Regions from separate parts of the Streptomyces sp. NPDC048434 genome, predicted to be linked through region 1. Evidence: riboswitches for the same ligand, from Rfam matches in the RefSeq annotation. Region 1 holds a riboswitch; the other holds the start of a gene.

Region 1 (14,849 bases):
AACCGACCTCAGGGAGCTGCACGTAGACGACGTCGCCGAGCGCGTTGGCCGCGTGCTCGGTGATGCCGACCGTCGAGACGCCTTCCTCGGCGCCCGACAGCCACTCGTGCTCCTTGCTGTAGCGCAGCTGCTGGGGGTTGCTCATGACTCGATTCTCCTGTACGCGAGGGTGTGATCGTGAAGGGGGTCGCCCCCCTGGCGCAGCCAAGGGGAGGGTCTTGCACAGTGAGACGCGCGGGCGCACCGCTGCCCGCGTCCGCCGCGCGTGAACCGTTACTTCTGCCGCTTGTAGAACGGCAGAGCGGTGACCTCGTACGGCTCATGGCTTCCACGGATGTCCACGCAGACACCCTCGGTGCCCGGTGTGGCGTAGGCGGCGTCGACGTAGGCGATGGCGACCGGCTTGCCGAGGGTGGGGGAGGGGGCCCCGGAGGTGACCTCGCCGATGACCGTGCCGTCGGCCGTGACGACCGGGTATCCGGCGCGCGGGATCCGGCGGCCCTCGGCGATCAGACCGACCAGCTTGCGCGGCGGCCGGGTCTCGGCGCGCTCGGCGGCCGCCGACAGTGCGTCCCGGCCCACGAAGTCACCGCCGTTGGAGGTCTTCTCGAACTTCACGACCCGGCCCAGGCCCGCGTCGAACGGCGTGGTCGAGGTGGTCAGCTCATGCCCGTACAGCGGCATGCCCGCCTCCAGGCGCAGGGTGTCCCGGCAGGACAGGCCGCAGGGCACCAGACCGGCGTCCTTGCCGGCCTCGGTCAGCGCCTCCCAGAGGGCGACCGCGTCGGCGGGCCGGACGAACAGCTCGAAGCCGTCCTCACCGGTGTATCCGGTGCGGGCGATCAGCGCCTCGACACCGGCGACGGTGCCGGGCAGACCCGCGTAGTACTTGAGGCCGTCCAGATCGGCGTCCGTCAGCGCCTTGAGGATGCCGGGGGACTCCGGGCCCTGCACCGCGAGCAGCGCGTAGGCGTCGCGGTCGTCGCGGATCGCGGCGTCGAAACCGCCCGCCCTAGCGGTCAGGGCGTCCAGCACCACCTGGGCGTTGGAGGCATTGGCGACGACCATGTACTCCTGGTCGGCGAGGCGGTAGACGATCAGGTCGTCGAGGATGCCGCCCTCGGCCTCACAGATCATGGTGTAGCGGGCGCGGCCGGTCTTCACCCCGCCGATGTTGCCGACCAGCGCATAGTCGAGGAGATCGGCGGCCCGCGGGCCGGTGACGGTGATCTCGCCCATGTGGGAGAGGTCGAAGAGGCCGGCGCGGGTGCGGACGGCGACATGTTCGTCGCGCTCGCTGCTGTAGCGGAGCGGCATGTCCCAGCCGGCGAAGTCGGTCATGGTGGCGCCGAGCGCGCGATGGGTGGCATCCAGCGCGGTGCGGCGGGGGGCATCAGTCATGGGTTCTGGGCTCCCAGGCATGGGTGACAAGACGGTCTCCCCATCTGTCATCGGAACCTGAGAGGTTCACCGGGATCCCGCGAACGGACCCGGTTTGCACCTTGGGTGGAGCCGCCCCGTCAACCTGGCAGTGGCTCGCTTTTCAGATCTGCCTCGCCCGCGCGGTATAGGGGCCTGAGAGATTCAAGGGAGGACTTGCTCCTTCGGCGCCCCGCCTTGGCGGCCGGGGACTCTCCCGCACGGGTTCAAGCGGCCGGTATGGAGTTGGCGGTGCACGGCTGAGCTGAGATGTGCACGTGGCGGCCACATCATTGCACGGGATCGCCGGATACAGGAGCCCTGGTCGGCGCCCCGCCCATGACGTGGGCAGATCGAACAATCACCTTGATGGGCATTACCTTTTCTTGACACTCTGCGGGTAGGGGACGGACTCGAACCGGAGCGGAACCGGACGGGGAGGACGATCGCGTGCACAGCGAAGCGGCATTCGGGGCCACTTCAGGGGCCGTGCCGTCGGCTGTCGTGCCGGCGGTGCCGCCCGTCGCCGTGTCCCGGACCGGCCGGACGCCGCGGTCCGTCGTCCGGCCGGGCCGCGGTGCCGAGATCGTGGACCTCCGGGGCGCAGCACGCGCAAGGAACGCCGCCGAGCTGCGGTTTCCGGCCGGTGACCTGGTGGTGGTCTCGGGTCTGCCGGGCAGCGGCAAGAGCACCCTCATGCATCGTGTCGTGCCGCCGCTGGACGCACACGGCGCCGCGGTGCACCGCATCGATTCGCAGGACGTACGCGAGCGCTGGGAGCACGGCAGACTGCGCCGGCTGCCGTACGCCCTCTACCGCCCGCTGGTCCGGGCCGCCCACTATCTGACGCTGGGCCGTGTGCTGCGCTCCGGCGACAGCGTGGTGGTGCACGACTGCGGCACCCTCGCGTGGGTGCGTGGCTGGATCGCGCGGTCGGCGGTGCGCGGCGGCCGTGGGCTGCATCTGGTGCTGCTCGATGTGCCGCCCGAGGCGGCGCGGTCCGGCCAGGAGGCGCGGGGGCGCGGGGTGTCGGGGTACGCCTTCGCGCGGCACCGCAGGGCGGTGGGCCGGCTGGTCGGCGCGGCGGAGTCGGCCCGGCTGCCGAAGGGGTTCGGCTCGGCCGTGCTCCTCGACCGGCGGGCGGCGAGCGCCCTGGAGACCGTCGGCTTCGGCTGAGCGGACGGGCACCCCGCCCCGCAGGTCCCGCCGCACGCCTTCTCGTCTAGGGTCTTTGGCCAGATGGCGCGGTTTGGAACGGGTGGATACAGATGATATTTCCGGAGCAGGGGATACCCCAGCTGGCGTGGCCGGCGAATGAGCTCGAAGAGGTGCTGGCCGCTTCGGTCGGGCACCCGGGCGCCGGTGGCCGGATCGTCGAGGTACTGGGCCGCAGCCGGGTGTGGGTGCCGCTGCCCAACGGCGGCGGCCCGGAGAGCGCGGGCCCCGGCGCCCGCGGCCTCGATCTGCCCACCGTCGAGTTCGACGGTGCGGCCTATGTCCCGGTCTACAGCTCCGAGCAGGAGTTCCTGCGGGTGGTCGGCGCACACATGCCCTTCACCGTCGCCCCGGCCCGGGAGTTCGCCCGCGGGCTGCCGCCGCACATCGGCATGGCGGTCAACCCCGACGGCATGATCGGAGTCCCGCTGCCGCCGCCCGCGGTGGTCGAACTGTGCCGGGAGGGGCGCCATGAGTCGGCCGGTCTGCCCAGCGGCGGCCGGGTGCGGCTCTTCGAGCCGGACTGGCAGGACGAGCCGGTGGACTTCCTGGCCGCCGCCGGACTGGAGTTCTCCGGCGCCGGAATTGTCCTGACTGCCCGGCGTGCCCTGGCAAGTGTCGAGGGCGACACGCCCGCACTGTTCGTCGGTGTGCAGATCGGGACGGACGCCTCGGCCCTGCACGACGGCACCGCCCGCGAGACGGTACTGTCAGCCCTCGGACGTGCGCTCGGCGCAGTACCGCTGCCCTGGTCCGTACAGCTCGTCATGCTCGACCTCGCCCAGGGCGACCCGGTCGCCGACTGGATGCTGGAGCGTGTGCGGCCCTTCTACTCTCGGGACCGCTCGTAAGCTGGTTGGATGACGAGCGGGCGCACCCACACGTGCCCTGCTGACAGAAGGGACGGACCACGTGAGCGCGGGTGCGCATCAGGGGCCGGCGGCGGCCGGACAGCTGGAGCAGCTGCTCCAGCAGGTCTCGCCCGGCCGTTACGACGCCTATGAGGCACTGCTGCACGCGCTCGCCGCGAGCCAGGTCTGGATGCTGCTCTGGCACGGCCGGGCCGGTATGCCCGATGCGCAGTACGGAAACATGGAGGTCGAGGGCCTCGGTTATGCGCCGTGTGTGACCTCGGCGCCCGAGCTCGCCGCCTCCGGCTGGAACCGTGACCACGAGGTCGTCACCGGCCCGGAGATCGCCGCCGCGCTGTTCCCCGACCGCTGGGGCCTGTGGCTGAACCCGCATGCCCCCGGCGGTGGTGTCGGCATCCCGTGGCTGGATCTGCGCCGCGTCGCCGGTGGTCTGGACCGGCTGCCCGCCGGTCCGCTGCGGATCTCGGAGCCGGTCATCGACATCCCGCAGTTCTACGCGCTGCTCGCCCAGAACGCCCACCGGACGCCCGCCGTGCGGTCGCTGCGCCGGGCCTGGGTGCAGCCGGCGCTCGGTGCCCCTTATCTGGCGATTGGTCTGGATCTGTACGACACCGGCCAACAAGCGGTGGATTCGGCGCGGTTGATGATCCAGCAGTCGATCGGCGCGGTTCCGGACGGTCTGCCCGTCTCCACGGTCGCGATGAACGACGACTACGACCCGGTCGGCATGTGGATGCGGGCCTCCACGCGCCCCTTCTTCGACCGTGACGGCTACGCCCAGCCGCCGGGTCAGCCGGCCCCCGCACCGTCGTACGGCTACGGCTCCCCGCGTCCTTACTGACAGCGCGTCTCCGGCCCCCGGGAGTGCCGGCCGGGCGCCGGTCCTGTGATGAATGCTCCCTGTATGCCCCGCGGTTGAGGCCCTCTCCCGCGGGTGATCGCCCCGCTGAGCCCGAACTGCTGTCCGTATAACGGAACGTCGCGGAGCACATCACAGTTGCGCATCCTTTCCCCGTCAGGGCTGGTGACTGATCGAGAAAGGGATGAAGACTCCGGAAACAACAGGGCCTCGGTCCTTTGTACGAGCGCCATCCCGTACGGCGTCGCGTGAGCCTCTGACTTCCATAGTGCGAACTTCCGCGATGCCCGCATGACTTGCACCGAACTTGCACCAGTGATGTGAACCAGGCCGCTATCCGCGGCGCGCAGGGGCCGGCCACCGTCGGCCGAGAGGGGTCAAAGGCACTGTGACGGCACCGATCGAGACCACCGGGGCGGCTGCTGAGGCGCAGCCGGAAGCGGTGCTGAAGGGCGTCGAAGGAAAGCGGATCGAGGGGCGTTCGCTCGGTCAGATCGCATGGTTGCGCTTCCGGCGGGACAAGGTCGCGGTGGCCGGTGCCATCGTTGTCATCCTGCTGATCGCCGTCGCCGCCCTCTCCCGTCCGATCCAGTCCCTGCTGGGGCTGGACCCGAACAGTCCCAACCAGTCGCTGATCGACCCCAACACCACGCTCCCCAAGGGCGATCTCGGTGGCATGAGCGCGGATCATCCCCTGGGCGTGGACCCGAAGTTCGGCCGTGATCTGCTCGCCCGGATCCTGGAGGGCTCCTGGGTGTCGCTGATCGTGGCGTTCGGCGCGACGCTGCTGTCGGTCGCCATCGGCACGGTTCTCGGTGTGGTCGCCGGCTTCTACCGCGGGCGGGTGGACGCCGTCATCAGCCGGATGATGGATGTCTTCCTGGCCTTCCCGCTGCTGCTGTTCGCCATCGCGATCTCCGCCTCGCTGCAGGGCGGTGCCTTCGGCTTGGAGGGCCTGCCGCTGCACATCTCGGTGCTGATCTTCGTGATCGGCTTCTTCAACTGGCCCTATATGGGACGGATCGTGCGCGCGCAGACCCTGTCGCTGCGCGAGCGTGAATTCGTGGACGCCGCGCGCGGCATGGGCGCGCGCGGGCCGTTCATCCTCTTCCGGGAGCTGCTGCCCAACCTGGTGGGGCCGATCATCGTCTACTCGACCCTGCTGATCCCCTCCAACATCCTCTTCGAGGCGGCACTGAGCTTCCTGGGCGTCGGCATCCAACCGCCCCAGGCGTCCTGGGGCGGCATGCTCAACCAGGCGGTCAAGTACTACGAGGTCGATCCCCAGTACATGATCGTCCCCGGCCTCGCGATCTTCGTCACCGTGCTCGCGTTCAACCTGCTCGGTGACGGACTGAGGGACGCGCTGGACCCGCGCAGCCGCTGACGGCTGTACCGGGCGCCCGCTCAGACGCCCCAACTGCGTTACTGCATTTCCGCGTTACTGCTTTTCCGCATTTTGAGGTTTGACGTTTCTCGACGAACGAAGGGGACACCGACCATCATGCGAAGGTCAGTTCCGGTCGCGGCTGTCGCGGCCATCACCAGTGCGGGCCTTTTGCTGGCCGGCTGCAGCGAGGGCAAGGGCTCCTCGGAGGGCTCGGGCAAGGCGAACGCCGCCACCAAGGGCGTCGTCAACGCCTCGGACGCGAAGGGCGGCACGGTCACCTACGCGATGAGCGACGCCCCCGAGTCGTTCGACCCGGGCAACACGTACTACGCCTTCATCTACAACTTCAGCCGGCTCTACGCGCGCCCGCTCACCACCTTCAAGCCGGGCCCCGGCACCAAGGGCAACGAGCTGACCCCCGACCTCGCCGAGTCGATGGGCAAGCCCAGCGACGGGGGCAAGACCTGGACGTACAAGCTCCGCAAGGGCGTCAAGTACGACGACGGCTCCGAGGTCACCTCGCAGGACGTCAAGTACGCCGTCGAGCGCAGCAACTTCGCGCGTGACACCCTCTCGCTGGGCCCGAACTACTTCCAGCAGTTCCTCAAGGACAACGACGGCGGTTACAAGGGTCCCTACAAGGACAAGAGCAAGGCCGGTCTGAAGTCCATCGAGACCCCGGACGCCCAGACGATCGTCTTCCACCTCAAGAGGCCGTTCGCCGAGTTCGACTACCTGGTGAGCGCCCCGCAGACCGCCCCGGTCCCGCAGGCCAAGGACAAGGGCGCGGACTACACCAAGTCCGTGCTGTCCACCGGCTCGTACAAGTTCCAGAGCTACGAAGAGGGCCAGAAGCTCACCCTGGTCCGCAACCCGCAGTGGTCCGCGAAGACGGACCCGCTGCGCAAGCAACTGCCGGACAAGATCGTCCTGAACCTGAAGGTCGCCCAGTCGACCATCGACAAGGACCTCCAGTCCGGTAACACCCTGGTGGACCTGGCCGGCCGTGGTGTCGACGGGCAGACGCAGGCCCAGCTCCTGACGGACTCCAAGGAGAAGGGCAACACCGACAACGCCCTTGGCCAGCGCCTGGTCTACACGGCGCTGAACACCAAGGTGAAGCCGTTCGACAACATCGAGTGCCGCAAGGCCGTCGAGTACGCCATCGACAAGAAGGCCGTACAGACCTCGCTCGGCGGTCCGATCCGCGGTGAGCTGGCCTCCACGGTCCTGCCGACCGACATCGACGGCTACCAGAAGTACGACCAGTACCCGCAGAAGTACGACGGCGACAAGCTGGACCTGACCGAGGCCAAGAAGCACTGGGCCAAGTGCGGCGCCGGCAAGACCACGACCACGATCCTGGCCCGCAACGACCGCCAGGACGAGGTCGACGCGGCCACCTCGATCATCGACTCGCTGAAGAAGATCGGCGTCACCGCCAAGATCCAGTCGTACCCGACCAGCAAGTACTTCTCGGACTACGCCGGTGTGCCGAAGTTCAACAAGAAGAACAACGTCGGCCTGATCATGATGCAGTGGGGCTCGGACTTCCCGACCGGCTACGGCTACCTCCAGCAGATCCTGAACGGCAAGGCGATCAGCCAGTCCGGTAACACCAACCTCTCGGAGCTGGACGACCCGGCCATCAACAAGCTGCTCGACAGCGCCATCGCCAACACCGACAAGGCGGCCCGCGAAAAGGCCTACGCCGAGATCGACAAGAAGGCGATGGAGCAGGCGGCGATGGTCCCGCTCACCTACTTCAAGGTTCTGATGTACCGCTCGCCCAAGGCCACCAACCTGGTGTCCACCTCGGCCTTCAGCGGTCAGTACGACTACCTCAACATCGGCGTCAAGAAGTAGCAGCCCTGGAAGGCAGGTGAAGGCATTGGTGTCCGCGGGCCGGCGGTAAACCGGCTCGCGGCGCCGACGCCGCATCCCCGTGTTCTCGTACATAATCCGCAGGTTGATCAGCGCAGTGGTCCTGCTGCTGATCGTCAGCGCGGTCACTTTCGGCATCTTCTTCCTGCTGCCGAAGCTGGCCGGGCAGAGCACCGACCAGCTTGCCCAGCAGTACATCGGAAAGGCCCCCACGCCCGCGGACATCGCCGCGGTCAAGAAGAATCTCGGCCTGGACAAGCCCGTGTACGAGCAGTACTGGGATTTCCTCAAGGGCATTTTCGTCGGCGTCGACTACAAATTCGGTCCGGAAGTGGCCAAGTGCCATGTGCCGTGCTTCGGCTACTCCTTCAAAACCCATATCGAGGTCTGGCCGGAGATCCAGACCCGGCTTCCGGTGACTCTCTCGCTGGCCGCCGGTGCGGCCGTGCTGTGGGTCGTCTCCGGTGTCGCCACCGGCGTGCTGTCCGCGCTGCGCCCCGGCTCGTTCTTCGACCGGGTGGCCATGGGCGTCGCACTGGCCGGCGTCTCCCTCCCGATGTTCTTCACCGGCGCCCTGGCGCTGGCCCTGTTCACCTACCAGTGGCCGATCTTCGAACGCAGCGACTATGTGCCGCTGATGGACGATCCGTTCCTGTGGGCACGGACCCTGGTCCTGCCCTGGGTCACCCTGGCCTTCCTCTACTCCGCGCTCTACGCCCGGCTCACCAGAGCGGGCATGCTGGAGACGCTGAGTGAGGACTACATCCGTACGGCCCGCGCCAAGGGTCTGCGCGAGCGCCAGGTGGTCGTACGGCACGGTCTGCGGGCCGCGCTCACCCCGATCATCACGGTCTTCGGCATGGACCTGGGCCTGCTGCTCGGCGGCGCTCTGATCACCGAACAGGTCTTCTCGCTCAAGGGAGTCGGCGCCTTCGCCGTTGAGGCGATCAACGCCAACGACCTCCCGAACATCCTCGGCGTCACCTTGCTCGCCGCGTTCTTCATCGTCATGTGCAATCTGGTGGTGGACGTTCTGTACGCCGCCGTCGACCCGCGGGTGAGGCTCTCGTGACCGACTCCTCCGAGGACAAGACCGAGGCCGTCGTGGGTGAACCCACCGCGGCCGGCTCCCGGCCCCCCTCCGCCTTCCTCGAAGTGCGGGACCTGAAGGTGCACTTCAACACCGACGACGGGCTGGTGAAGTCGGTCGACGGCCTGAACTTCACCCTGGAGAAGGGCAAGACGCTCGGCATCGTCGGCGAGTCCGGCTCCGGCAAGTCCGTGACCTCGCTCGCCGTGATGGGACTGCACCGCGCCTCGCGCCAGCAGCGCAGCAAGGTGAACATGTCCGGTGAGATCTGGCTGGACGGCAAGGAGCTGGTCTCCGCCGAACCGGACGAGGTGCGCCGGCTGCGCGGCCGCGAGATGGCGATGATCTTCCAGGATCCGCTGTCCGCACTGCACCCCTTCTACTCGGTCGGCAGCCAGATCGTGGAGGCGTACCGCGTCCACAACGACGTGGACAAGAAGACCGCACGCAAGCGGGCGATCGAGATGCTCGACCGGGTCGGCATCCCGCAGCCCGACAAGCGGGTGGACGACCATCCGCACCAGTTCTCCGGCGGTATGCGCCAGCGCGCCATGATCGCGATGGCGCTGGTCAACAACCCGGAGCTGCTGATCGCGGACGAGCCGACCACCGCACTGGACGTCACCGTCCAGGCGCAGATCCTGGACCTGATCCGCGATCTGCAGAAGGAGTTCGGCTCGGCGGTCATCATCATCACCCACGACCTCGGGGTGGTCGCCGAACTCGCCGACAACCTGCTGGTGATGTACGGCGGACGGTGCATCGAGCGCGGCCCGGCCGAGAAGGTCTTCTACGAGCCCCAGCACCCCTACACCTGGGGACTGCTCGGCTCCATGCCGCGCATCGACCGGGACCAGACGGACCGGCTGATCCCGGTCAAGGGATCTCCGCCCAGCCTGATCAACGTCCCGTCCGGCTGCGCCTTCAACCCCCGCTGCCCGTACGCGGATGTGCCCAAGGACAACCTCACCCGTACGGTCCGCCCCGAACTGCGCGAGGCCGGCGGCGAGCACTTCTCCGCCTGCCATATGTCGCAGGAGGAGCGGGAGCGTATCTGGACCGAAGAGATTGCGCCGAAGCTGTGACCGAGACGACTGACGACCAGAACAAGAAGATTCCGCTCCAGAAGACGGCGGAGGCCTCGGCGACGTCCGCGGAGAGCGCCTCCGATGCCGAGCCGCTGCTCAGGGTCCGCGGTCTGGTCCGGCACTTCCCGATCACCAAGGGCCTGCTCAAGCGGCAGGTCGGGGCGGTGCAGGCGGTCGACGGCATCGACTTCGACGTACGGCCGGGCGAAACCCTCGGCATCGTCGGCGAGTCCGGCTGCGGCAAGTCGACGATGGGCCGGCTGATCACCCGCCTCGACGAACCGACCGGCGGCTCCATCGAGTTCCAGGGCAGGGACATCACCCATCTGTCCCCGGGCAAGCTGCGGCCGATGCGCCGGGACGTCCAGATGATCTTCCAGGATCCGTACGGTTCGCTGAACCCGCGCCACACCATCGGCGGGATCGTCTCCACCCCCTTCCGCCTCCAGGGCGTCGAGCCCGAGGGCGGGCTGAAGAAGGAGGTACAGCGGCTGCTGGAGCTGGTGGGCCTGAGCCCGGAGCACTACAACCGCTATCCGCACGAGTTCTCCGGCGGCCAGCGCCAGCGCATCGGTATCGCCCGTGCGCTGGCGCTCAAGCCCAAGCTGGTGGTCGCCGACGAGCCGGTCTCGGCCCTCGACGTCTCCATCCAGGCCCAGGTCGTCAACCTCATGGACGACCTGCAGGACGAGCTGGGCCTGACGTACGTCATCATCGCCCACGACCTCTCGGTCATCCGGCATGTGTCGGACCGGATCGCGGTGATGTACCTCGGCAAGATCGTGGAGTTGAGCGACCGCCAGGGGCTCTACGAGTCGCCGATGCACCCGTACACCAAGGCGCTGCTGTCCGCCGTGCCGGTGCCCGACCCCAAGCGGCGCACCCAGCGCGACCGGATCCTGCTCAAGGGCGATGTGCCCTCGCCGATCAACCCGCCCTCCGGCTGCCGGTTCCGCACCCGTTGCTGGAAGGCGACCGAGGTGTGCGCCACCACCGAGCCGCCGCTGGTCGCGCTGCGGACGGGGCACCAGGTGGCCTGCCATCACCCGGAGAACGCGGAGCACGCCGGGCACGCCGGGACCGCGGAGAGCGCGGCCCCGGCGCCCGGTAAGGCAGCAACCGACGAGTAACACTGAGGACTTGGCAAAGTCCTGGGTAAAACGCGGCGGGAGAGTGCAGAGTCAGCACGGTTGTTCGATCTTGAGGTGAACTTCATCCGTGTGTCCGAAGGGATGACTCATGGCACTCTCCCGTTCTGCGCGTCGCACCTCCCGCTGGCTCGCGCTGGCCACCGCGGTGGCCTCGGCCGCCACCATCGCCGCCGCACCCGGCGCGTCCCCCGGCGCCCCGGGCATCGGTGACCCGTACTTCCCCAAGCTGGGCAACGGCGGCTTCGACGCCCTGCATTACGACCTCGGCGTCAGCTACGAGCCCGGCAGCGGCCGCCTCGACGGCCGCACCACGCTCACCGCGAGAGCCACCAAGAACCTCTCCGCCTTCGACCTCGACCTGCAGAAGCTGACGGTCGACTCGGTGCGGGTGAACGGGCGGCGGGCGCACTTCACCAGATCCGGCGACGAGATATCCGTACGCCCCGACTACCCGCTGCGCCGCGGCAAGAAGTTCGCCGTCACCCTCGCCTACCACGGTGTCCCCAAGCCGCTGAGCGGTCCGATCGTCTTCGGCTCCGACTACGGCTGGATGAAGACCAAGGACGGCGTCTTCGTCGCCTGCGAGCCGAATGCCGCCTCGACGTGGTTCCCCTCCAGTGACCACCCCGGCGACAAGGCGACCTACGACATCCGCATCGACGCCCCCAAGGGCCTCACGGGTGTCTCCAACGGGCGCCTGATCAGTTCCGGGGAGGCGCACGGCCGCTCGTACGCCCACTGGCGCGAGCGCCGCCCGATGGCGACGTACCTGGCCACCGCCACCATCGGCAAGTTCGACGTCCGTACGGGCACCACCCCCGGCGGCACGCCCATCTATGTGGCCACCGACCCGACCCTGCCCGCGGGCAACGTCGATGTCTACGGCGTCACCGCCGAGGCCACCGACTACTGGTCGAAGGTCTTCGGCCCGTACCCCTTCGAGGAGACCGGGGCGATCGTCGACGACATGCCGCAGGCCGGCTTCTCGCTGGAGGTGCAGTCCAAGCCCGCCTACTCGGCCGTGCGCAACGAGACGACCATCGTCCACGAGCTGGCGCACCAGTGGTTCGGTGACTCGGTCTCCGTCCGGCAGTGGAAGAACATCTGGCTCAACGAGGGCTTCGCCAGCTATGCGCAGTGGCTGTGGGCCGAGCACCGCGGCACCCTGAGCGCCCATGACGCCTTCCGCAAGGCGTACGACTCCCGGCCGGCGGGCGACGACTTCTGGAAGGTGAAGGTCGGCGACCCGCAGCGGGACACCATGTTCGCCCAGGCGGTCTACACCCGGGGTGCGATGACGCTGCAGACGCTGCGCGAGCGGATCGGCGACAAGGCCTTCTTCAAGCTGCTGCCGGCCTGGACCTCCGCGCACCGCTACGGCAACGCGGACACCGCCCAGTTCATCGCGCTCGCCGAGAAGATCTCCGGACAGCAGCTGGACGGCCTCTTCGACACCTGGCTGAACACGGACAGCAAGCCGTCGCTGCCGGCGAACTGAGGGTCCGGTCGCCTCGGTCAGCCGGAGTCCTGCTGCCCGCGGCGGCTGCGGAGCTGCTGCGGGCGCGGCAGATGCAGCCCGAGGTAGACCGCTCCCATCCGCAGTGCGAACACCACCCCCGCCGAGATCGCCGCGGCGGGGGTGGCCCCCGTGCCGAGCAGGTACAGCAGCAGATAGCAGCAGCCGCCGGCCAGCGCGGCGATCGCGTAGACGTCCTCCCGCAGCAGCAGCGGCGGGAACTCCCCGCACAGCACATCGCGGATGACCTCACCGGCGACCCCGGTCAGTACCGCCAGGATGATCACCGCGAGCGGGGTGGCGCCCGCGTCGATCGCGGCACGGGCCCCGATCACCGTGACCACGGACAGCCCGATCGCGTCGGCCACCAGCAGCGCCTTGTGCGGCAGCTGCCAGAACCGCAGATAGATCATGGTGCCCAGGCCGGCACAGATGATCACGGTCAGCAGTACCCAGTCGTGCGTCCAGTACAGCGGTCGCCGGTCGAGGATGAGATCGCGCAGCGTGCCGCCGGAGATGGACGCGGCGAAGGCGAGCACCAGGCCGCCGAAGGGGTCCATATTGGCGCGATAGGCGGCCAGTACCCCGCTCGCGGCGAAGGCGGCGACGCCGACCAGATAGAGCACGTGAAGCATGGCGCCATCATGGCAGGCCCGGAAGGAATGCTTCCGAGGGAGGCCGTTGAAACTGACACTACCGGTCAGTAACTATCCGGTGTAGCGTGCAACCCATGGCTCTGGTGACCCAAGGCAACAGCGAGTTCGACCGCGATACGGCGGTCACCCGCCGCGCCCCCGGCGTCTACGACGCACACCTCTCCGCCGGCTGGACCATCATCCAGGCGGTCAACGGCGGCTACCTCCTGGCTCTCATGGGCCGCGCCCTGGGGGATGCCCTCCCGCACCCCGACCCGCTCTCCGTCACTGCGCACTATCTGACGGCCTCGGTCCCCGGCCCCGCCGTCATCCGCACCGAGGTGGTCCGCACCGGCCGCACGATGTCGACCGGTACCGCGAGCCTCGTCCAGTTCGCGGAGGACGGCAGCGAGATCGAGCGGCTGCGGGTGCTCGCCGCGTACGGCGACCTCGGTGCGCTGCCCGAGGACGTCCGCACCACCGCCAAGCCGCCGGCCATTCCCCCGTACGAGCATTGCCTGGGCACCGACAGCGCCCCCGGCGGCCGCCCCGCCATCTCCGGCAGCACGGCCATCACCGACCGGCTGGCGCTCCGCCTGGACCCGGCGACCGCGGGCTGGGCCGTCGGTGCCCCGTCCGGAAAGGGCGAGATGCGCGCCTGGTTCGGCCTCGCCGACGGCCGCGAGCCCGACCCGCTCTCCCTCCTGCTGACCGTCGACGCCCTGCCGCCCACCGCCTTCGAGATGGGCCTGTCCGGCTGGGTGCCCACGGTCGAGCTGACCGCCCACATCCGCCGGCGCCCGGCGCCCGGCCCGCTGCGGGTCGCCATCACCACCCGCAATCTGGCGGGCGGTTTCCTGGAGGAGGACGCGGAGGTCTGGGACTCCGAGGACCGACTGGTCGCCCAGTCACGGCAGTTGGCGCGGGCGTTGCTGGAGGGGTAGCGCGGACGCGGCCGGTACGGCTGTCCCCGTCCTTTTCGCAGGTGGCTCACGGTGCGGAAGGGGAAAATGTGACGCAAAAGAGCGGGCGGTGGCCGCGCGGCACGTGACAGACTGAGCGTCATGGGGGACGTGGCTCTCAGAATTGATGATGCGACCGTCGTGTGGCTGCGGGCCGAGGGGCCGGCCGCGGGCGGCCGGTCCGACCTACCCGAGCAGTCCGGCGGGCAGCGGCCGTCCGGCGACGGCCCGCACCGGCCTCCCGACGCCGACGCTGAGTTGGAGCTGCCCGACGATTTCGGCTCCGCCCGGCCGGTCAGCGTGGACAGCCGGATGAGCCGGGCGCTGACCCGTGGCGGTGAGGCCCTCGAAGAGGCCCTGCGTCCGCTCAGCGGCGTACTCGGGCAGATCCACCGCTCGATCTCCAGCGGCAGCCACCGCCCCGACGAGGTCACCGTGGAGTTCGGTGTCACGCTCGGATCCGATCTGAGCCTCGGGGTGTTCTCCGGCAGCGGCGAGGCCAGCTTCAAGGTCTCCGCCACCTGGAACCTCGGCAGCGGCGCGGCGGAAGCAGGCGGGACGACGCCGTGAGTGCAGGAGCCGGTCCGGACACCCCGCTCCAGCTGTCCTTCGCCTCCGTACGGCACGGCGACCGGGCCGTCGGCGCGGGCGTACTGGTCGCCGAGCGCCTCGTCCTGACCTGCGCGCATGTCGTCAACAGCGCACTGGGCAGAAGCCGTTTCACCCAGGACACCCCCGCCCCCGGAGACACCGTCACCCTCCGGCTGC
Region 2 (14,849 bases), on a different contig from region 1:
CGAGACCACTCCGGTGAGGTAGGCGGCCACCGTCGCGATCAGCACGATCCACGCGAGCAGCAGGACAGCGGGCACCTGGACACCGTTCATCTCCGCGCTGCCCCCGAGCACCGGCCAGTGCATGCCCCAGGGGCGGGCGATGGCGGTGAGGACGACGGCGCCGATCAGCAGGCCGTAGGCGATCACGCCGAGCGGGTCCACCGAGTCGTCACCGTCGCTGCCGTGATCGGAGAGCACGAAGTAGCCGACCTGGCAGCAGGCCGCGCCGAGCGCGAGGGCGAGTCCGACGGCATCGAAGCTCAGCCCGGACCACACCTCCACGACGCAGGCCAGTCCGCCGACAGCCAGCACCACTCCGACCGCGGCGGCACGAGTGACCGGCCGTTTCTGAACGAAGCGCACCCAGCCCAGCACGAGGGCGGGAGCCAGGTATTCGATGAGCAGCGCGACACCGACGGGGATACGGGAGAGCGCGGCGAAGTAGCAGGCCTGCACCCCCGCGACGGCGAGCAGCCCGAAGCCCACGAGCAGCGCGGGCCGGCGGCGCGGCAGATCCCGGTGGCGCCAGGCGACCGGCAGCATGACCAGCGCGGCCCCGACGACCCGCAGCCAGGTGACCTGCAGCGGTTCGAGACCGGCGGATATCAGGGGCTTGGCGGCGACGCCCGAACCGCCGAAGGCGAGGGCGGACAGCAGGGCGATACCGAGGCCGGCGCCGCGTCCCCGGGACGCCTCGCCATGGCTCGCCCGGAGGGCGGGTGCTGACGGCCGGGTCCCCCAGGACCCTGGAGTTCCCTGGCCCGGCCCGGTCGATGGACCTGCCGGGCTCCCCGAAGTCGCGTGCATCGGGCCATCATGGCAGCCGTCGTCAGCAGTGCCACCCCCCGATACCCCTGTCCTTCCTGGCCGGCGCGTTCCCCGTCAGACACGACCGGGACGTTCCCCGTCCAGACGGGCGGCGAGCCGGGCGGTGTCGACGGAGGCCCGGCGCAGTACTTCGACGGCCCGGGACTCGGGGTCGTCCACCAAAGCGGCGAGCAGGTCGAGGCAGCCCGCACAGGTGTCGTAGCGGGAATGGGCGCGGTCCAGGGCGCCGTCCATGGCGGCGGCCGCGGCCGGTGACCACCCGGGGGCCCCGCCCTCGGCGACCATGGGGACCGCTCCGGAGTCCTCGATCGTGCCGTGCCATTGGAGCCCGTAGCCGATGCTGCGCTGGACGAGGTAGCCCAGCAGCCGTGCGACCTGCGGTGCACCGTCGAAGGAGTCGCGTACGGCGGGGTCCGATTCCAGGAGGCCGTGCAGCAGATGCGCGGTGTCGACCTGCCGGTCGCCGTCGCGGGTGGCCCGTCTGCGGGCAGCGGATACGACCGTCGCAAGCTCGACGGTGAGCCGGGTGTCGAGCTCCTCCTGGGCGGGCCCGTCGCCACCACTGTACGCAGTACGGTTTTGCACAGCACCCACCCCACCAGCCTCTGGGCGCCGGATCATCCCCGGCGGGGAGCATTTGCGTATCCCACGGTGGTTGGGCACGGCCGCACACCGTCTCATCCTTGCGGAGGAGATGCGAGGGAAACGTGGAGGCCGGACATGCGGGCCCGGGGCGACCACGCGTCCGTCGCGGCCCACCACGGCGGGACATCTCAAACTGACGACTCATCAGCAAAGCTCGGTCATCGGTATTGAACCTTCACCCCCGTACGGCTACGTTCCGCGGCACCAGCCAGAGACCGTCACCGAAGGGGTGCTCGCATGGCCGAAGTCACCGCGCAGGCCCGTATCGAAGCACCGGCCGAGAAGCTCTGGGACCGGCTCACCGACTTCGACTCGTACGGGGAGTGGAACGCCACCCACACCGCCTTCCCCAAAGGCGGCCCGGAATCACTTGAGGTCGGCGCGGGGTACGAGGAGAACATGAAGCTGATGGGCTTTCCCGCGGAGGTCATCTGGACCGTGCGGGAGCTGGAGCCGGGCCGGCTGCTCGGCATCCAGGGCAAGGGCCCGATGGGCGTCAACCTGGGGATGCGCTATGAGCTCACACCGGACGGCGCGGCGACGGCCGTCCGGATCGACGGGACGTTCACCGGCGCCGCGGTCTCCCTGATGGCCGGCAAACTCAGGGATTCGGCGAGCGCCGCGCTGAACGAGTCACTGCGCAAGCTCGCCGCTTTGGTCACCTGAGCCCTCGGGAGCCCCCACACACACCGGCCCCCGAAGGCCCCGCACCCCCGTCACCCCCCCCCGCTCAGTCCTCCTCGGCAAGGATCAGATACAGCTCCTTGCGCGCCTTGTTGACCACCGCCATGGCCTTCTCCCGCTGTTCGGGACTGCCGGTGGCCCACACCTGACGGAACGCCTCGACCAGGCCGCCGCCCGCCTTGCGGATCTCGTTCATCGCCTCCCAGTCGACGCCGCGGCCGGCGTCCTCCCAGGGGGCGTCCGAGCCACTGTCGGCCTCGGTGCGCCCGGCGTCCGTCAGCGAGAACAGCTTCTTGCCGCCCTCACTGGCGCTGGCGATCAGCCCCTCGTCCTCCAGGAGCTGCAGCGTCGGATAGACCGAGCCGGGACTGGGCTTCCACGCCCCGCCGCTGCGCTCGGCGATCTCCTGGATCATTTCGTAGCCGTGCATCGGGCGGTCCTTGAGCAGCGCCAGGATCGAGGCGCGCACATCACCCCGCCGCGCCCGGCCGCGCGGTCCGCCGCGCCCCCGGCCGCCGCCGAACGGCGGGCCCCCGAAAGGCGGGCCGAACGGGCCGAAGGCGGCGCGCCGCCGCTCCCAGCCGCCCGGGAAGTCGCCGCGGCCGCCATGGCGCCCGGGGCCGCAGTGCTCATGGCGGTGCTCATGTCCGTGATCGTGTCCTTGGGAACGCATGATGGCGTCCTCGCTTTCTATCGTTGATCTATTGCGATGCCTCAACGATATATCGGGACTGTTCGTCGAAGCAAGCCCCTGAACACCTCCCCCGGGAACATCGCGCACAGAGCGGCGAGCCACGGTTGGCCGCCGCCGTGCCGGCCAACCGTGTCCAATTCCCTCGAATTGGCCTTGGCCTGCGGCTTTGCGGCACCTCTACGCTCGCGGCCATGAGGATTCGTATCGTCGACGCCTTCAGCGAGCGTCCGTTCACCGGCAACCCCGCGGGAGTCGTGCTCCTCGACTCCGGCGCCTTTCCCGATACGGCCTGGCTGCAGCAGGTCGCCACCGAGGTCAATCTCTCCGAGACCGCCTTTGCGCATCCGCTGCCCGAAGGCGGTGACGCCGACTGGGCGCTGCGCTGGCTCACCCCGGCCGCCGAGGTGAACATGTGCGGGCACGCCACTTTGGCCACGGCACATGTCCTGCACACCACCGGGACGGCCACCGGTACGGTCCGCTTCCGCACCCGCAGCGGAGTGCTGACCACGACGACCGGCTCCGGCGGTGCGATCACCATGGACTTCCCGACCGCCCCGCTCACGCCCGTCGAGGTACCGCCGGCCGTCGCGGGCGCGCTGGGCACCGAGATCCGCTCCGCGCACGACACCGGTCCCGATGTCGGGGATCTCCTGGTCGAGCTGGCCGACGAGAGATCCGTACGGGCGCTGCGCCCGGACCTGACGGCGCTGGCGGGGCACGGAGGCCGGGGCGTGATCACCACCGCGCGCGCCGAAAACCCCGACGGCGGCTATGACTTCGTCTCGCGCTGCTTCTTCCCCGGGGTGGGCATCGACGAGGACCCGGTGACGGGCAGCGCGCACACCGCGCTCGCCCCGTTCTGGTCGGCGCGCCTGGGCCGGGATGCACTCGTCGGCCTGCAGGGCGCCGCCCGCACCGGCTTCGTACGGACCGAGCTGCGCGGCGACCGTACGCTGCTGACCGGCTGGGCGGTCACGGTCATCGACGGCGAGCTGCTGGTCACCGGCTGAGCCGGCCCCGGCGGGAGCGGTCCCCAGGAGGCGCGGCAGGCACCGGCGGTGCCCCGCGCCTCCCCCGTCTCACGCCGTCGGCAGCCACCCCACATGCCCCGCCAGCACCGCATAGCCGACGAACGCCACGATGTCGATCAGGGCATGGGCGGCGACCAGCGGCCCGACCCGCCCCCATCGCCGGTAGAGCAGGACGAAGATCACGCCCATCACCATGTTGCCGACGAAGCCGCCGATGCCCTGGTAGAGGTGGTAGGAGCCGCGCAGCACCGAACTGGCCACCAGGGCCGCCACCGGGGACCAGCCCAACTGCCCCAGCCTGCGCAGCAGATACCCGACGACGATGACCTCCTCCAGTACGGCGTTCTGCACCGCGGAGGCGATCAGCACCGGAATCTTCCACCACACCGCGGGCAGCGCCTCGGGGACCACCGTCAGATTGAATCCGGCCGCCCGCGCACCCAGATAGAGCAGCAGCCCGCTGCCGCCGATGACGGCCGCCAGCGCGACACCGCGCCCCAGGTCGAAGCCGGGCCGCCGCCGGTCGAAGCCGATCGCCCGCAGCCCGCCGGCCCGTTCGCGCAGCAGCAGATGTGCCACCAGCACCACGGGGACGAGGGCCGTCGCGATACCGAACAGCTGCCAGGCGAGATCCAGCCAGGGCCGACCGGGCGCATGGGACCCGTTGAGCGTCGCCGCCTGATGCTTGAGGCCGCCGGGCTTGGTCAGCGATCCGATGAAGCTGATCAGTGCCGACACCGCACTGGCACCCAGCGAGAGGGCGAGGACGATCAGCGTCTCACTGCGCAGGATGCTCCGGGACGGCTCCTCGGCCTGCCCCGTCCCTGCTCCCGTACCGGGCCCATTACCTGGAACGTCCGCATCGGCCACGGGACTTGTATCCGACTGCACGCTTCCTCCACTTCCGCATTACCGCCTCTTCGCCACCACCGCCCCGCTAGGGTCTCGACAGCAGGTACGAAGATCGCGCGCGACAGGCCGGGGACGGGCGCCATCCACGTGGCGCGCTCCCTCGCCCCATCGAATCCCGATCGAGCTCCGAGAAGGCGAGGCGCTACCGCAATGGGACGACACAGCTTGCCCGACGGCTCCGCACCGGAGCACACAGGGGCCCGCTCCGGTGTACGTCGGCGCACCCTCGTCATCTCCACCGGGCTCGTGCTGGCCGTCGCCGCGGGCTCGGTCGTGGCGCTGCGCAGCGGTCTGCTCCCGTTCGGGGGTCCGTGCGGCGGCCGGTCGGCGCGGCTCGACGTGGCCGTCTCGCCCGATATCGCCCCGGCGCTCAAAGCGGTGGCCAAGACCGCCCGCGAGGACGCGACGCGCACCGACGGCAGATGTCTGGACGTCAGAGTCACCGCGCGCGCCTCGAACGACCTCGCCGACGCGTTCGGGCAGCGGCCCGTCGACCCCGAATTCCAGGTATGGGTACCGGATTCCAGCCTGTGGGTGGACCGGGTCGACGCGGAGCGCGGCACCCCCCTGACCGCCGCCGGCATCATCGCCTCGTCCCCGATCGCGCTCGGCGCCGTCCCCGGGACCGCCACGTCGCTGGGCTGGCCCGAGAAGACCTACAGCTGGACGAAGCTGACCCGGACCGTGACATCCGGCGACGCACTGCGCCTGGGCGTCGCCGACCCGGCCCGCAGCGCCACCGGGCTGCTCGCACTGGCCCGGGTCGGCACCGCCAACGCCAAGGACGCCGAGGACAGCGACGAGGCCGACACCCGCACCGCGGCGACGGCCAAGCTTCTCCACCAGCGGATCGCTGACGGCGACGAAGAGGCACTGGCCACCCTGCCGCGCGACGGCTCCGGAGCGGAGCAGGACAATCCGCGCCGCAACCAGGCGCTGCTGCTGTCGGAGCAGGCCGCGTACGCCCACAACACCGGGACGGGCGGCGGCCCCGACCTGGACCTGTTCTACCCCCAGGACGGCGCGGCCCGGCTCGACTACCCGTACACGCTGGTCGACGACGCGGAGATGAGCCCCGAGCAGACCCGCGCCGCCAACCGTTTCATGACGCTGCTGGGCGAGACCGACGGACAGCGCACGCTGCGCAAGCACGGCTTCCGGGCCGGCAACGGCAAGGCGGACCCGAAGGTGACCGCCGCGGCCGGCGGGCGTGCTCCGCAGCCGTACTCCGCCGACCCCGCCGATCCGCCGACGGTCAAGGAACTCCAGGCGCTGATGGGCATGTGGACGGTCACGGTGCAGAACATCCGGCTCACCACGGTCGTGGACGCCTCGCCGTCGATGGGCAGCCCGGTCCCGGGCGGCGCCGGCCGGTCCCGGATGGATCTCGCCAAGAAGTCCCTGCTCCAGGCGCTGGCCACCTTCACACCCGAGGACGAGATCGGGCTGTGGAAGTTCGCCACCTTCCTGGACGGCGACAAGGACTATGTGGAGCTGTCCCCCACCGGCCGGCTCGGCGACCGGGAGACGGCCGGCGGCACCCACCGTGACGCGCTCACCGCCGCCTTCAGCTCGCTGGCCCCGGTGCCCCGTGGCGCCACCGGCCTGTACGACACCACGCTCGCCGCGTACCGGGAGGCCTGCGCCTCGTATGCGAGCGGGAAGCTCAACTCACTGGTCATCGTCACCGACGGCGCCAACGACGACGCCGGCAGCCTCGGCCTCGACGCCCTGGTCGACAAGCTGAAGGAGCTGTCCGACCCCAAGCAGCCGGTGCCGCTGATCGCCCTCGCGATCGGCCCGGCCGCCGACACCTCGGCCCTGGACCGCATCGTGGCGCCGACCGGCGGATCGGCGCACCAGGTCAGCGACCCGTCGCAGATCCACCAGGTGATCCTCAAGGCCCTCCTGGCGGCAGGCGGCAAGGGGCCGCGCTGAGCACCCCGTGCGGCGGCCCCGGAACCCGTTCGGCCGCACCGGCAGCAACCGGGCACTGTCCGCCGCGCCTCGCTACGCCCCCTCGGCCGCCGCCTCCTGTGGCTCCCGTACGGCGGGCCGCCCACGCACCGGCCAGGCGACCGGCCAGGTGTGCACCGGCTCCCCGGTGTGCATCAGCTCGCTGTAGCGCCGGGTCATCGCGGCGAGCGCGGCATCCCGGTCCAGGCCTTGGCGCCGGGCGTGGTGGCAGGCCGCGGCCTGCCAGGACGCGCCGTTGACCCGGCGCCGGCAGCGCTCCTCGATGATGCCGAGGTAGTGGTCACGATCGGCCGGTTCCACCCCCCAGGCGTCCAGCCCGCGGGCCGCCAGCGGCAGCAGTTCCCTGCGCACCAGCCGTACGGCCGGGATTTCGGCGATGCCGCCGGCCCGTCCGGGACGGGGCCAGTCCAGGGTGGCGTCGATGCCGTACCGGCAGGCGGCGTCGAAGTTGCGGGCCGCGGCGGCGAACGGGAGGCGCGACCAGATGGGGCGCGGCTCCTCGGCCAGCGCCCGCACCAGTCCGTAGTAGAAGGCGGTGTTGGCGATGACGTCGGCGACGGTGGGGCCGGCCGGCAGCACCCGGTTCTCGACCCTGAGATGCGCGACCCCGTCGGCGACCGCGTAGACGGGGCGGTTCCAGCGGTAGATCGTGCCGTTGTGCAGCACCAGTTCGGCCAGGTCGGGCGCCCCGCCCTCGGCGAGGACCCGCAGCGGCTCCTGCGGTCCGCACACCGGCAGCAGCGGCGGGAAGTAGCGCAGATTCTCCTCGAACAGGTCGTATGCGGAGTCGATCCACCGCTCGCCGAACCAGGTGCGGGGGCGTACCCCCTGGGCCTGCAGCTCGGGCACGCGGGTATCGGTGGCCTGCTGGAAGACCGGCGGCCGGGACTCGCGCCACAGCTCACGGCCGAAGAGGAACGGCGAGTTGGCGCCGACCGCCACCTGCACCGCGGCGATGGCCTGGGCGGCGTTCCAGACAGCGGCGAAGCGGCCCGGTGTCACCTGGAGGTGCAGCTGGACCGAGGTACACGCGGCTTCCGGTGCGATCGAGGGCGAGCGGGAGACCAGATGCTCGACGCCCCGGATATCGAGTGCGAAGTCCTCGCCCCGGGCCGCCCGCATCTGGTCGTTGAGCAGTACATAGCGGTCGTTCTCGGAGAGGCTGGCGGCCGTGAGGTCGGTGGCGTGCAGGGTGGGCAGGATGCCGATCATCACGATCCGGGCGGCGACCTCGCGCGCCTTCCTTTCGGCGTAGGCGAGTCCCGTACGGAGTTCCTCGGCGAGCTGGTCCAGGACCCGGCCGCTCAATCGGTGCGGCAGGATGTTGACCTCAAGATTGCACTGGGCGAGTTCGGTCTGGAAATCGCAGCTGGCGATGCGCTCGAGCACCTGCGAGTTCATCATGCGGGGCAGCCCGTCGGCGCCGGCCAGATTGAGTTCGATCTCCAGCCCCATGAGATTTTTGGGCCGGTCGAACCTCTCCTCCTCCAGGAGCCTCCGCAATCCCTCAAGACACTCGTGAAGCTTTCTTCGATAACGCTCCCGGTCCGCCAGGTCGATCCCGTCCGCGGCGACCTTCTCCCCCATCGAAGGGTCCCTCCTCGAGTGAACGACCCGTGACCACGGGCCGCTTGGGGCCTTCCCCGACTCCACCGGGGCTCACGCTACGGTCGATGATGCCCCGGCAATCTGATCGATAACGCCGCAGCGGCACGCCGGTACCGATAGGCTCGAAGTGGCCCAGCCTCCGGCACCTCCCATAGGCATATCTCGGCGGCGATCGCCTTCCGCATTTCCTTCGTGAGAAACACCGACGAGATCCGGCCTACCGCGCCGCCGAGGAAATGTGAGGTGGCGCCGCAAAAACGTTGCACAAAGCGGCAGAAAGCACCTCACTCAAGGGTCTGGATTTCATCTTGCCGGAAATCCACAAGGCCGGTAGACGAAACACTTTCAGAACATACGTCGTATAAACTCCGCTTACGAGGCAGAGACTTGGCGCCCAGCGTCTCGGTGTTCTCATCGGCACGGGGCACAGCGACTGACCTCGCCGGGCCGCAGCCCCGGCCGGCCACGCTCTGACCCCGCACGCAGACAGCGTCGTTTGCACCTGCCACGCTCCACCGTGTCTCCGAAGTGAGAGGCGACCCACCATGCCGCTGCACCTTCCCCCTGCCCCCGCGCCTGCCCTGCGCAGCGTTCTCGCCGCCCTCGGCTCGCCCACCGCGGTCCGCGAGGCTCCGGTCTCCGCGCTGCGCGCCCATCAGGGTCCGCTCAGCCCCGACCACCCGCTGCCCGTCCACGTCTGGGACGACGTCAGCCGGGCCGGCGGTATGCCGCAGACCCGACTGGCGGGCTGGCGCTTCCTGGTCCGCGGCGGGGAGCGTGCCGTGGCGACCGCCGAGGCGATGCTCACCGCGGACGGCTGGACCTTCGCGCGGTTCTGCGGCGGCCCCTATGTCGCCGCGACCGAGCAGGCTCTGGCGCAGGCGGAGTCGCTCGTTACGCCCTACCAGCCACGACTGCTGTCCGTTCCCGAGCTGTACATGCTCACCCTGTGGCTGCATCACGACATCGCCTCCGACGGCGCCGAAGGGCTGCCCGCACCCGGTGACCTGCTGGTTCCGCTGGCGCCCGCCCCGCCGGGGATCGCCGCGCACCGTCCGCAGCCCATCGCCGACCTGCTCCCCCGCCTCACCCGGCGCCTCACACCCGCCACCCCGCTGCTCGCCGAACCCGCCTGAACCGGCGCGCCGGCTCCGCTGCCCGCGGACACCGGCCTCCGCCACCCCGCACGAGCATGCCCCGCGGCCCTTCCGGCCGCGGGGCGCTCTGTCGTACTCACCCACGCGGGCTAGCCCGCGGATACCTCTCCCAATCCTCTTGGGGAGGAGTGCAATTGGGAGCAACCGCCCGCATGGGTGACGCGTCCATACCGAGTGAGTACCGCTGCTGCGAAATCCCTGCGGAATCCTGCCTGTGGGGCAACACTGGGACCGACCGAAGGAAACGGGGGAGCGGCCATGAACACCTCATCGAGCCGCACAACGACGTTCACACCGCAGCGAAAGACAACTTCCATGTGCCAGCACCAACCGCCCTGCCCGTCTGCGAACTCCACCGACCGGGAGGCCGCACACCCTGTGGCGCACCACCCGGAGCAGGGCTGGAGCCTGCTCTGCAACGGCGTCCTGCTCTTCGAGGACACCGGTGAGCTGCTGCCGGACGGGCAGGTCATCGCCCCGCACCGCGCTCGCGCCATCGCCGCCGCCTGACCCGCGAGAGCGGCACGAACCACAGGGCCCCCGGCAGATCTGCCGAGGGCCCTTGAATGTTGCGGTGACGCCGTTGCCGTACCTCAGTTGTCGTACTCGTCCAGAGGCGGGCAGGAGCAGACGAGGTTACGGTCGCCGAAGGCACCGTCGATGCGCCGCACCGGCGGCCAGTACTTCTCCGAGGCCTCGACACCGGCCGGGAAGACGGCGTCCTCACGGGTGTACGGGTGCGACCAGTCGCCACCGAGCGCGGCCGCCGTGTGCGGGGCGTTGCGCAGCGGGTTGTCGTCCTTGTCCCACTCCCCCGAGCCGACCTTCTCGATCTCCGCGCGAATGGCGATCATCGCGTCGCAGAACCGGTCCAGCTCGCCGAGGTCCTCGCTCTCGGTCGGCTCGATCATCAGCGTGCCGGCCACGGGGAAGGACATCGTCGGCGCGTGGAAGCCGTAGTCGATGAGCCGCTTGGCGACGTCGTCGATGCTCACACCGGTCGCCTTGGTCAGCGGCCGGACGTCGATGATGCACTCGTGGGCGACCAGGCCGCCGGGGCCCGTGTAGAGCACCGGGTAGTGCGGCTCCAGGCGCTTGGCGATGTAGTTGGCGCTCAGCACCGCTACCTGGGTGGCGCGCTTGAGTCCCTCGCCGCCCATCAGGCGGACGTACGCCCAGGAGATCGGCAGGATACCGGCCGAGCCCCAGGGCGCCGCGGAGATCGGTCCCACGCCCGTCTCGGGACCCGCGGCGGGCTGCAGCGGGTGGTTGGGCAGGTACGGCGCCAGGTGGGCGCGTACGCCGACCGGACCGACGCCCGGGCCACCGCCGCCGTGCGGGATGCAGAACGTCTTGTGCAGGTTGAGGTGCGAGACATCGCCGCCGAACTTGCCGGGCTCGGCGATGCCGACCAGCGCATTGAGGTTCGCGCCGTCGACGTACACCTGGCCGCCGGCGTCGTGCACCGCCGCGCAGATCTGGGTGATGTGCTCCTCGAACACGCCGTGTGTGGAGGGGTAGGTGACCATCAGGACCGCGAGCTCGTCACGGTGCTTCTCGATCTTGGCGTGCAGATCGTCGGCGTCGACCTCGCCGTCCTCACCGGTCTTGACGACGACGACCTTCATTCCGGCCATCACCGCGCTGGCGGCGTTGGTGCCGTGCGCGGAGGACGGGATCAGACAGACGGTGCGCTGCTCGTCGCCGTTGGCGCGGTGGTAGGCACGCACCGCCAGCAGACCGGCCAGCTCGCCCTGCGATCCGGCGTTGGGCTGGATGGAGACCTTGTCATAGCCGGTGACGGTGGCCAGCCGCTCCTCCAGCTCCTGGATCAGCGTGAGGTAGCCCTGGGCCTGGGCGGCCGGCGCGAACGGGTGCAGCTGGCCGAACGCGGGCCAGGTGACCGGCTCCATCTCGGTGGTCGCGTTCAGCTTCATCGTGCAGGAGCCGAGCGGGATCATGCCGCGGTCCAGCGCGTAGTCCTTGTCCGCGAGGGTGCGCAGGTAGCGCAGCATCGCGGTCTCGGAGCGGTACTGGTGGAAGACCGGGTGGGCGAGGTAGTCGTCGCCGCGCAGCAGAGCCCGCGGCAGCGTTTCGTCGGCGGCCGCATCCAGCTGCTCGACGTCGCCGTGCACACCGAAGGCGCCCCAGACACCGGCCAGCTGCGCACGGCCGGTGGTCTCGTCGCAGGCGATGCCGACCAGATCGGCGTCGACCTGCCGGAGGTTGACACCGGCCTCGCGGGCGGCGGCGACGACCTCGGCGGCCCGGCCGGGCACCCGCGCGGTCAGCGTGTCGAAGTAGGCGCCGTGCACGATCTCCACCCCGCCGGCCCGCAGGCCCTCGGCGAGGACCGCGGCGTAGCGGTGGGTGCGCCGGGCAATGGTCCGCAGGCCCTCGGGACCGTGGTACACCGCGTACATACCGGCCATGACGGCGAGCAGCACCTGCGCGGTGCAGATGTTGCTGGTGGCCTTCTCCCGACGGATGTGCTGCTCGCGGGTCTGCAGCGCGAGGCGGTAGGCCTTGTTGCCGTCGGCGTCGACCGAGACGCCCACCAGACGACCGGGCAGGCTGCGGGCGAACTGGTCGCGTACGGCCATGAACCCGGCGTGCGGTCCGCCGAAGCCCATCGGGACGCCGAACCGCTGGGTGGTGCCGACGGCGATGTCCGCGCCGAGCTCACCGGGCGAGGTCAGCAGCGTCAGGGCGAGCAGATCGGCGGCGACGGTGACGATCGCGCCCAGCTCGTGGGCCTGCTCGATGACGGCGCGCGGGTCGCTGACCGCACCGGAGGCGCCCGGGTACTGCAGCAGCACACCGAACACACCGCGCTCGGCGATCTCGGCCGGAATGCCGTCGGACAGGTCGGCGACCACGACCTCGACGCCGGTCGGCTCCGCGCGGGTCTGGATCACGGCGATGGTCTGCGGCAGACAGTCGGCGTCGATCAGGAAGACGCCCTGCTTGACCTTGCCGACACGGCGGGAGAGCGCCATCGCCTCGGCGGCTGCGGTGCCCTCGTCCAGCAGGGAGGCGCCGGAAGTGGGCAGTCCGGTCAGGTCGGCGACCATCGTCTGGAAGTTGAGCAGCGCCTCGAGGCGGCCCTGCGAGATCTCCGGCTGGTAGGGGGTGTACGCCGTGTACCAGGCCGGGTTCTCCATGACGTTGCGCAGGATCACCGGCGGGGTGAACGTGCCGTAGTAGCCGAGTCCGATCATGGACGCCAGCACCTGGTTACGGTCCGCGAGGCCGTGCAGCTCCTGGAGCACCTCGGCCTCGGTACGGGCCTGCGGCAGGCCGAGCGCTTCCGCACTCTTGATCACATCGGGGACGGCGGTGGCGGTGAGCTCGTCCAGCGATCCGAATCCGATGTGCGCGAGCATCTTCGCCTGCGCCTCGTGGTCGGGACCGATGTGCCGGTGCTCGAAGGGGGTGCCGCGTTCCAGCTCGGTCAAGGAGATGCGATTGGTGGTCATCTGCGGGGGCCTCCTGGTCGGTGCGACCTACGAGGGGCACCACGGCGCGGGTGCCCGGACGGCCTCCCCCTCTGTCATCTAACCTGAGAGCTTCACCGGCCCGCCCGAGGCGGCCCGGCTTTCACCGTCGGTGAGGAGGGGTCTCGGACTGTACCTTCCGTGACCCGCCCTGCTTTCCAGAGTGACCTCGCCCATGCGGTACGTGTGCCTGAGAGATTCCGGGGAGGATTTGCTCCTTCGGCGCCCTGGTCGCGAACGACAAAGGACTCTCCCGCACGGGGTCTGCGGCCATGGGCCAGCCTACCAGCGCGGCACTCGAAGGATCCTTCGAGTGGCCAGGGCATGAAATGTGCCGTTTGGTAGTTGTCAGAGGGCAGTTGCGACCAATTGGAGGGACCGTGCAAACCGATATCGATCCCCGGAGCCTGATCGGCCGCAAAGCGTTCGACCGCAACGGCGCCAAAATAGGCACGATCGACGAGGTCTATCTCGACGACGCGACGGGGGAACCGGAGTGGGCGGCCGTGCGCACCGGACTCTTCAGCCGGGACGCGTTCGTCCCCCTCGAACCCAGCAAGATGGTCGGTGAGGGACTGCACATTCCCTACGACCGCAAGTTGATCAAGGACGCGCCGGACTTCGGCGTCGGCCGCCATCTCTCCCCTGAGCAGGAACTTCAGCTCTATCACCACTACCGACTGGATATCTCCTCCCCGACCTCCGATCCGGTGTCCTCCCCCGGCTCCGGTGACCAGGACTTCGGCAAGATCGCCGGCTCGGACGACTGACCGTCCGCCGGCCCCCCGCCCACCAACGGCAGGGGCTCCCCCGGCCGCAGTGCCGGATCCTCGACAGCAAAGGTCCGCACCCTTCCCGGTGCGGACCATGGCGTTTCGAAGCGTACGGTCACTCTCCCCACCCCACTGCCCTGCACCCAGCCGGCGCCGTATGCGTCGTGCACCACGTCCAGTCCCGGATGCCAGCGCCGCGGCCGCTCCTCCTCGGGCTCGTGCGGCGCCGTCTCGCCACCGGACGGCTCCGCCGCTGCTCTCGCAGTCTCCTCCGCCTCCCGCTCCGTCGCCAGCTGGGCGAACAGATCCTCCTGTGTGAAGTCGGCCAGTCCGCTGACCCCCACGCCCAGCAGCCGGACCCCGCCGGTGGTGTCCACCGTCTCCAGCAGCCGCGCAGCGGCCTCCCGTATCACCGCCGGATCGTCGGTGGGCCCACGGAGCGTCTCGGAGCGGGTCAGCGTCGAGAAGTCGTAGTTGCGCACCTTGATGACCACCGTCCGCCCGGAGCGCCCGGCGGCCCGCAGCCGCTGTACGCAGCGGTCGGCCAGCCGCAGCACCTCGCTCCGCACCCGGGTCCGGTCGGTCAGATCAACCTCGAAGGTGTCCTCGACCGAGATGGACTTCGCGTCCCGCTCGGCCACCACCGGCCGGTCGTCCTGGCCCAGCGCCATCGCATACAGCCCGGCACCGTGCGCCTTGCCCAGCAGCCGCACCAGCTCGGCCTCGCCGGCCTCCGCGGTCTCCGCGATGGTGTGGATCCCGGCCCGGCGCAGCGTCTCGGCCGTCGCGGGCCCCACCCCGGGCAGCGTCCGCACCGTCATCGGGCCCAGCATCTCCCGCTCGGTACCGGGCTCGATGACCACCAGACCGTCCGGCTTGGCCGCCTCCGAAGCGATCTTCGCCAGCATCTTGGCGCCGGCCAGCCCCACCGAGCCGGTCAGGCCCGTGGCGGAGTGGATGTCTCGGCGCAGCTGCTCCCCCACGACCCGCGCGGCGGCCGT

Evidence for each region. Region 1 has a riboswitch for glycine ahead of gcvT (glycine cleavage system aminomethyltransferase GcvT). Riboswitches for the same ligand answer to the same signal wherever they lie in the genome.
Region 2: it holds a riboswitch for glycine, as region 1 does, so the genes downstream of both, gcvP (aminomethyl-transferring glycine dehydrogenase) here and gcvT (glycine cleavage system aminomethyltransferase GcvT) in region 1, are expected to answer to the same signal.

What each region holds. Positions count from the first base shown of each region.
Region 1 is NZ_JBICXQ010000015.1:451-15,299, forward strand. It holds gene gcvH (glycine cleavage system protein GcvH) at 1-145, opposite strand, end outside; gene gcvT (glycine cleavage system aminomethyltransferase GcvT) at 274-1,401, opposite strand; glycine riboswitch at 1,554-1,649, opposite strand; gene ACGFWI_RS18905 (AAA family ATPase) at 1,909-2,595, shown strand; gene ACGFWI_RS18910 (enhanced serine sensitivity protein SseB) at 2,688-3,485, shown strand; gene ACGFWI_RS18915 (enhanced serine sensitivity protein SseB C-terminal domain-containing protein) at 3,547-4,347, shown strand; gene ACGFWI_RS18920 (ABC transporter permease) at 4,754-5,752, shown strand; gene ACGFWI_RS18925 (ABC transporter substrate-binding protein) at 5,870-7,621, shown strand; gene ACGFWI_RS18930 (ABC transporter permease) at 7,701-8,711, shown strand; gene ACGFWI_RS18935 (ABC transporter ATP-binding protein) at 8,708-9,814, shown strand; gene ACGFWI_RS18940 (ABC transporter ATP-binding protein) at 9,844-10,947, shown strand; gene ACGFWI_RS18945 (M1 family metallopeptidase) at 11,057-12,466, shown strand; gene ACGFWI_RS18950 (trimeric intracellular cation channel family protein) at 12,484-13,119, opposite strand; gene ACGFWI_RS18955 (thioesterase family protein) at 13,215-14,063, shown strand; gene ACGFWI_RS18960 (CU044_2847 family protein) at 14,184-14,651, shown strand; gene ACGFWI_RS18965 (trypsin-like peptidase domain-containing protein) at 14,648-14,849, shown strand, end outside.
Region 2 is NZ_JBICXQ010000037.1:9,297-24,145, reverse strand. It holds gene ACGFWI_RS33800 (DMT family transporter) at 1-846, opposite strand, end outside; gene ACGFWI_RS33795 (Clp protease N-terminal domain-containing protein) at 922-1,452, opposite strand; gene ACGFWI_RS33790 (SRPBCC family protein) at 1,750-2,178, shown strand; gene ACGFWI_RS33785 (PadR family transcriptional regulator) at 2,243-2,869, opposite strand; gene ACGFWI_RS33780 (PhzF family phenazine biosynthesis protein) at 3,082-3,903, shown strand; gene ACGFWI_RS33775 (CPBP family intramembrane glutamic endopeptidase) at 3,973-4,815, opposite strand; gene ACGFWI_RS33770 (substrate-binding and VWA domain-containing protein) at 4,987-6,774, shown strand; gene ACGFWI_RS33765 (glutamate-cysteine ligase family protein) at 6,847-8,400, opposite strand; gene ACGFWI_RS33760 (hypothetical protein) at 8,967-9,557, shown strand; gene ACGFWI_RS33755 (DUF5999 family protein) at 9,894-10,088, shown strand; gene gcvP (aminomethyl-transferring glycine dehydrogenase) at 10,172-13,057, opposite strand; glycine riboswitch at 13,244-13,341, opposite strand; gene ACGFWI_RS33745 (PRC-barrel domain-containing protein) at 13,456-13,845, shown strand; gene ACGFWI_RS33740 (DNA polymerase IV) at 13,749-14,849, opposite strand, start outside.